One region of the Hydrogenophaga sp. GW101-3F08 genome, then DNA from elsewhere that is predicted to be linked to it. Evidence: predicted binding sites of a transcription regulator. Region 1 holds the regulator's gene; the other holds the start of a gene.

What was found. The regulator HrcA, encoded in region 1, represses chaperone genes, less so after heat shock. The targets are predictions, from matches to a motif close to TTAGCACTCNNNNNNNNNGAGTGCTAA.
Region 2: AC07YZ_RS16235 (co-chaperone GroES) is a predicted target of HrcA. The motif match lies at 1,121-1,147, and genes of this name have one in related genera.

What each region holds. Positions count from the first base shown of each region.
Region 1 is NZ_JBWKZP010000005.1:312,872-316,688, reverse strand. Features, by position in the region: gene AC07YZ_RS15505 (RelA/SpoT family protein) at 1-635, shown strand, start outside; gene greB (transcription elongation factor GreB) at 636-1,199, opposite strand; tRNA gene AC07YZ_RS15495 (tRNA-Arg) at 1,259-1,335, opposite strand; tRNA gene AC07YZ_RS15490 (tRNA-Ile) at 1,365-1,441, opposite strand; gene hrcA (heat-inducible transcriptional repressor HrcA) at 1,491-2,510, opposite strand; gene AC07YZ_RS15480 (NAD kinase) at 2,608-3,525, shown strand; gene recN (DNA repair protein RecN) at 3,584-3,817, shown strand, end outside.
Region 2 is NZ_JBWKZP010000006.1:114,907-118,723, forward strand. Features, by position in the region: gene cdd (cytidine deaminase) at 6-995, shown strand; gene AC07YZ_RS16235 (co-chaperone GroES) at 1,245-1,535, shown strand; gene groL (chaperonin GroEL) at 1,581-3,230, shown strand; gene AC07YZ_RS16245 (tannase/feruloyl esterase family alpha/beta hydrolase) at 3,512-3,817, opposite strand, start outside.

The DNA of each region.
Region 1 (3,817 bases):
TGCTGCGCTTCACCGGCAACAAGTCTCGACACGAACTGATGACCGACATCGGGATGGGCAAGCGCATCGCCAGCATGGTGGGCAAAAAACTCGCTGTGCTGCTGTCGGAAACCGGTCTCAAGCCCGACGCGCTGCTCATCAGCACCGAGCGCTACGCCAGCGGCCAGGACGAGACAGTTTCGCAAGGCGTGGTCAGCCTGGACGGCAGTGAGGGCCTGTCGGTGCAGTACGCCCCGTGCTGCCAACCGATCCCGGGCGACCGCATCGTGGGCTATCTGGGTCGCGGGGAGGGCCTGGTGGTGCACGCCGAAGACTGCCCCACGGGCAAACGCCTGTTGCTGCGCGACAGCGAGCGCTTCCTGCAGGTGGAGTGGGCCGACGAGCCCGTGCGTCCGTTCGACACCACGGTGGTGGTCACGGTGGCCAACGGCAAGGGGGTGCTGGCCCGCGTGGCCTCGGCCATCGCCTCGGCCGAGGCCGACATCACCCACGTGGACATGGGCGACGAACCGGCACAGACGGCCACCGACATCCGCTTCTCGGTTTCGGTGCGCGACCGCCAGCATCTGGCCGACGTCTTGCGCAGCCTCAAGCGCACGACCTCGGTCATCAAGGCCCAGCGCTTCAAGCCCTGATCAGGTCTTCGCGGCGGGTGCCGGATACGTCACCGACACAATGTCCAGTTCCTGCACACCACCGGGCACCACCAGCCGCACCACCTCGCCCACACGGGCCTTGAGCAGCGCGCGCGCCACGGGTGACACCCAGCTGATCTGCCCCTGCGCGCTGTCGGCCTCGTCCACGCCGAGGATGGTCACCGTGGTTTCCAGCCCCGACTCGTCGGCGTAGGCCACGGTGGCGCCGAAAAACACCTGGTCGCCTCCGTGGTGCATGGAAGCATCCACCACTTCGGCGATCTCCAGCCGCTGGGTCAGGAAGCGGATGCGGCGGTCGATCTCGCGCAACCGCTTTTTGCCGTACAGGTAGTCCCCGTTCTCCGAGCGGTCACCGTTGCTGGCCGCCCAGTGGACGATTTCCACCATCTTCGGACGCTCCTCGTCCATCAGCGTGAACAACTCGGCGCGCAGCCGGTCGTAGCCAGCGCGCGTGATGTAGTTCTTGCCGCTGGGCACGGGCGCGGCGACGGGCAGTTCGTCGTCGGCATCCTGATCGGACTCGCGGGTGAAGGCCTTGCTCATGGGTACGGTGTACAGCAGAAATGAAAAAGCCTGCAGCTTTTGGCTGCAGGCTTTCATTTTGGTGCGGCTGGCAGGAATCGAACCCACGACCCCTTGGTTCGTAGCCAAGTACTCTATCCAGCTGAGCTACAGCCGCGTAAGCCACGCATTGTAGCACGACTTTTTTGGTAGGCCGTGTTGGACTTGAACCAACGACCAAAGGATTATGAGTCCTCTGCTCTAACCAACTGAGCTAACGGCCCGCGAAGGGGTGGATTGTAGAGGCCGACGACGAGCGCCAGCCGGGGCCGGCTATTTGCTGTGGCTCAGCGCGTTGCTCACCAGCTTGGCCGTGACGTCAACGATCTGGATCATGCGTTCGTAGGACATGCGCTGGGGCCCGATGACGCCCAGCGTGCCCACCACCTGCCCGTCGACTTCGTACGGGGCCGTCACGACCGACAGGTCTTCGAAGGGCACCACCTGGCTTTCGCCACCGATGTAGATGCGCACGCCATCGGCCTGGGCCGACACGTCGAGCAGGCGAATCAGCTGCGTCTTCTGCTCGAACAAATCGAACAGGCGACGCAGGTTGCCCATGTCGCTGGAGAACTCGCTGACCGAGAGCAGGTTGCGCTCGCCAGAGACCACCACCGCCTCCTGCCCCGCGTTGTCGTCGGCGCCGATCTCCACCGCGGCCTGCATCAGGGTCGCGATCTCGCCACGCAGCACATCGACCTCGGTCTTCAGGCGCGAGCGCACCTCTTCCATGGTCAGCCCCGAGTAATGGGCGTTGAGGAAATTGGCCGCCTCCAGCAACTGCGACTGGGTGAAATGCACCTGGGTGTGGATGATGCGGTTCTGCACATCGCCATCGGGCGACACCAGGATCACCAGCACCCGCCGCTCGGACAGGCTGAGAAATTCAATGTGGCGAAACACCGAAGCACGGCGCGGCGCCATCACCACACCCACGAAGTGCGAGAGGCTGGAGAGCATTTGCGCGGCGTGGCTGATGACGCGCTGGGGCTGGCCCGCCTCGATGCCCGGTGCGCCCATCTCGCCCACCCCCGGCAGTCCGTCGCGCCGCACCGTGAGCATGGTGTCGACGAACAGGCGGTAGCCACGCGCGGTGGGAATCCGACCGGCCGAGGTGTGGGGGCTCGCGATCAGACCCAGCTCTTCAAGGTCGCTCATCACGTTGCGGATGGTCGCGGGCGAGAGATCCAGACCGGCGGCTTTGGCCAGCGTGCGGGAACCCACGGGCTGCCCGTCGGCGATATATCGCTCGACGAGGGCCTTGAGCAGCAACTTGGCGCGGTCATCCAACATGGTTTCATTTTACGGAGGTATGCGCCCCGCGGGAGCCCGCGGGCGACAAGGGTTTTCCGGGTCGGGCGGGCCGCGCGGGCTATGTTGTAATTTGTGCATGAGCCTGCCTCCCGAACCCTCGCCGACAGCCCGAAAAATGGGCAAGCCGTTGCGCTTTGCGCACGTCGCCATCATCGGCAAATACCAGGCGCCGGGCTCGCGCGACGCGGTGGAGGAAGTGGCCCATTTCCTGCACGATGTGGGCTGTGAGGTGTCGCTGGAGCAGGACACCGCGCTCAACACCGGCCTGCTGCAGTACCCCGCACTGGACGTGCCCGCCATGGGCCGGGCCTGCGACCTGGCGCTGGTGGTGGGGGGTGACGGCACCATGCTGGGCATCGGTCGCCAGCTCGCGCGCTACGGTGTGCCACTGGCCGGCATCAACCAGGGCCGGCTGGGCTTCATCACCGACATTCCCTTCGACAGCTACCGTGAAAAGCTGCGACCCATGCTGTACGGCGAGTTCGAGGAAGACCCGCGTGCACTCATGGCCGCCAGTGTGTGGCGCGACGGCCGATGTGTGTTCGAAGCCACCGCGCTCAACGATGTGGTGGTCAACCGGGGTGGCGTGGCCAGCATGATCGAGCTGCGTGTGGAGGTGGACGGCCATTTCGTGGCCAACCAGCGCGCCGACGGTCTGATCATCGCCTCGTCCACCGGCTCCACCGCGTATTCGCTCTCGGCCGGCGGCCCGCTGCTGCACCCGGCCATTGATGGCTGGGTGATGGTGCCGATCGCGCCCCACACCCTGTCCAACCGCCCCATCGTATTGCCCGCTCACTGCGAGATCGCGGTTGAGATCGTCTCGGGCCGCGACGCCAGCGCCAACTTCGACATGCAGTCCCTCACCAGCCTGCTGCACGGCGACCGGATTGTGGTGCGGCGCTCCGAGCACACGCTGCGTCTGCTGCACCCGGTCGGCTGGAGCTATTTCGACACCCTGCGCAAAAAGCTGCACTGGAACGAAGGCGGTTGAAAACCCGGTCAAAATACGACCGGTCTGCCCTTCACACGTTCCACTTCACCCCACGTTCATGAGCCTCCGACGCATTGTTTTGCGCGACTTCGTCATCGTGCAGTCGCTGGACCTGGAGCTGGACCAGGGCTTTTGCGTGCTCACCGGCGAAACCGGCGCGGGCAAGTCCATCCTGATCGACGCGCTGCAACTCGCCCTGGGCGCACGCTCCGACAGCGGCGTGGTGCGCGAGGGTGCGTCGCGCTGCGAAATCGCCGCCGAATTCGATGCCCCGCCCCACCTGGCCAACTGG
Region 2 (3,817 bases), on a different contig from region 1:
ACCACATGGCCAGCACTTCTCAACGCAGTTCCGCATGGACCGCAGCCATCAGCACCCTGCCCGCCGATATCCGCCCCGACGTTGACCTGATGTGGGACCAGGGCGGGTTTCTGTCGGCCGAACAGGTTGGCGGCATGTTTGGCAAGCTCGGCGCGCAGGCCGAGATCGGCACCTTGATGATGCAGCTGTTGCCTGTGGCGCAAAGCTATGCGGTGGTACCCGTCTCGCACTATCAGGTCGGGGCGGTGGCAGCAGGGATGCCGGTCCCCGGCACGGGCTGGGCCAGCCTGTATCTGGGCGCGAACTTCGAGTTCAACAATGCGGCTTTGAGCTTCACCGTTCATGCCGAGCAGGCCGCCACCAACAACGCCTGGCTCCATGGCGAAGCGGGTCTGCAGGCGTTGGCCATCAGCGCGGCGCCCTGCGGGTATTGCCGGCAATTCCTGTACGAGCTGGTGTCCGCCCAGCAACTCAACATCCTGTTGCCCCCGGTGCCGCCCCATCCCGGCGACCCCTATGCCTACACGATGACGCCGCTCACCCGCTTCCTGCCCGATGCTTTCGGGCCGACGGACCTTGGCATCACCGGTGGTCTGATGGACCCCAAACTGTGCACACACGTGGTGAGCCTGCCCGGTGGAACGCCGAGCGATCCCGTGGTTGCCGCCGCGCTCGGCGCGGCGCAGCGTTGTTACGCCCCCTATCCCACCGACACGGCATACGGCTACGCGGGCATTGCCGTGCAACTGGAGGATGGAAGCATCTACGCTGGACGCAACGCCGAAAACGCGGCCTACAACCCCAGCCTCTCGCCCCTGGAGTCCGCGCTGGCCTTCATGAACATGAATCAGGTGCAAGGCGCCACCCGCCAGGTGACCCGCTGCGTCCTGGTGGAAGTGCCGACGCTGTCCAGCCAGCAAAGCGCGAGTGCGGCCGTGCTGGCCGCCTACGCTCCAGGCGTGACGCTGGAGTACCTCGCGGCAACCAGTCCTTGACCTTTTGCCGCCATTGGTGGGCCGGCTCGGGAAAAGGCGTTCACCACGCGCTCACGGGCATTCCGCACCTGCGGACAGGCAAAAAAGACCCCCGCCCTTGAAAACCGGGGTCCCCGCCCTTATCATTAGCACTCGCTGGAGTTGAGTGCTAACACTTTGCTTCAAGTCGATCAACGGCATCCGCCGGCCCCTGGTGGCCGGCACCGACCGTGTGAACCACCCCTTTTCCGTTCTATTTCAGGAGATGCAATGAACCTTCGTCCTCTCGCCGATCGCGTGATCGTCAAACGTATCGACAGCGAAACCAAGACCGCTTCCGGCATCGTCATCCCCGACGCAGCTGCTGAAAAACCCGACCAAGGTGAGATCCTGGCCGTCGGTCCCGGCAAGAAAAACGACAAAGGCGAACTGTCCGCCATGAACGTCAAGGTCGGTGACCGCGTTCTGTTCGGCAAGTACAGCGGCCAGACCGTCAAGGTCGACGGCAACGAACTGCTGGTCATGAAGGAAGACGACCTGTTCGCCGTCGTCGAGAAGTAATTCTTCTCTCACCCATCCCCAATTACTGAATCCGGAGAAATCAACATGGCAGCAAAAGACGTCATTTTCGGCGGCGAAGCCCGCGCACGCATGGTCGAGGGTGTGAACATCCTGGCCAACGCCGTCAAAGTCACCCTGGGCCCCAAGGGCCGCAACGTGGTGCTCGAGCGCTCCTTCGGCGCCCCCACCGTGACCAAGGACGGTGTGTCCGTGGCCAAGGAAATCGAACTGAAAGACAAGCTCCAGAACATGGGCGCCCAGATGGTCAAGGAAGTCGCTTCCAAGACCTCGGACAACGCCGGTGACGGCACCACCACCGCCACCGTCCTGGCCCAGGCCATCGTGCGCGAAGGCATGAAGTACGTGGCCGCCGGCATGAACCCGATGGACCTGAAGCGCGGCATCGACAAGGCTGTGGAAGCCCTGATCGCCGAGCTGAAGAAGGCCTCCAAGGCCACCACGACCAGCAAGGAAATCGCCCAGGTCGGCTCCATCTCCGCCAACAGCGACTCCAGCATCGGCGACATCATCGCCAATGCCATGGACAAAGTGGGCAAAGAAGGCGTGATCACCGTGGAAGACGGCAAGTCGCTGCAGAACGAGCTCGACGTCGTCGAAGGCATGCAGTTCGACCGCGGCTACCTGTCGCCCTACTTCATCAACAACCCCGAGAAGCAGGCCGCCCTGCTGGACAACCCCTTCGTGCTGCTGTACGACAAGAAGGTCTCCAACATCCGTGACCTGCTGCCCACGCTGGAGCAGGTCGCCAAGGCCGGCCGTCCGCTGCTGATCATTGCCGAAGACGTCGAAGGCGAAGCCCTGGCGACGCTGGTGGTCAACACCATCCGCGGCATCCTGAAGGTGGTGGCTGTGAAGGCCCCTGGCTTCGGCGACCGCCGCAAGGCCATGCTGGAAGACATCGCCATCCTGACCGGCGGCAAAGTGATCGCCGAAGAAGTCGGCATGACGCTGGAAAAAGTGACCCTGGCCGATCTGGGCTCGGCCAAGCGCATCGAAGTGGGCAAGGAAAACACCACCATCATCGACGGCGCCGGCGCTGCCGCTGACATCGAAGCCCGCGTGAAACAAGTGCGCGTGCAGATCGAAGAAGCCACCAGCGATTACGACCGCGAAAAGCTGCAAGAGCGCGTGGCCAAGCTGGCCGGCGGCGTGGCCGTGATCAAGGTCGGCGCTGCCACCGAAGTCGAAATGAAGGAAAAGAAGGCCCGCGTGGAAGACGCCCTGCACGCCACGCGCGCTGCGGTGGAAGAAGGCATCGTGGCCGGTGGTGGCGTGGCCCTGCTGCGCGCCCGTCAGGCCGCTGGCACCATCAAGGGTGACAACGCCGACCAGGACGCCGGCATCAAGCTGGTGCTGAAAGCGGTCGAAGCGCCCCTGCGCGAGATCGTGGCCAACGCCGGTGGCGAGCCGAGCGTGGTGGTCAACGCCGTGCTGGCTGGCCAGGGCAACCACGGCTTCAACGCCGCCAACGACACCTATGGCGACATGATCGAAATGGGCATCCTGGACCCGACGAAGGTGACCCGCACCGCGCTGCAGAACGCCGCTTCGGTGTCCGCTCTGATGCTGACGACCGAGTGCATGGTGGCCGAGTCCCCGAAGGACGACGCACCTGCCGGTGGCATGGGCGGCGGTATGGGTGGCATGGGCGACATGGGCGGCATGGGCATGTAATTGATCCTTGCCTGAGGGCGCATGGCGGCGTTGCAGCCGCTTGCCGTGGCGATGCCACAGTCAGCGCGTCTGCGCCTTGCCCTGCACCCTCATGCCGCGTCGGAATGCATCACTGCAGGCTGACGAACCCCAAAAGAAAAACCCCGCGAGGCGACTCGCGGGGTTTTTTTCAATGGGGGAAAAAATAGCGAGAAAGCTCGCTCGGTCATTCAGCGGAGGAACCCGTGCGCGGCGTGGCGGGCCAGGCCGGGCGTTTTGACCAGCGCTCGCGTGCCTCGTCGTCAGGGTGCCGCGCAGCTGAAGCTGCTGGCCTGGGACGGGTCGCCGCTGCCCTTGTATTGGGGGTAGCCGGGGTAGGGGCACAGCGGCCGCTCAAACGTGGCTCCGGTGGCGGTGGTGCCGGTCGCCACAAGCTGGTTGGGCGCGATGCCTTTTTCCACCCAGTCCACCAGCGCGGTCACCAAGTCGGCATGGGCCGCACCCGGGCCTGTGAGGTCGTGCCCGACGCCGGGCGAGGTCACAAACCGGGCATAGCCGTCGAAAGCGGCGCTGCCACTGTCCTTGCGTACCTGGTCCAGGTAGGCGGC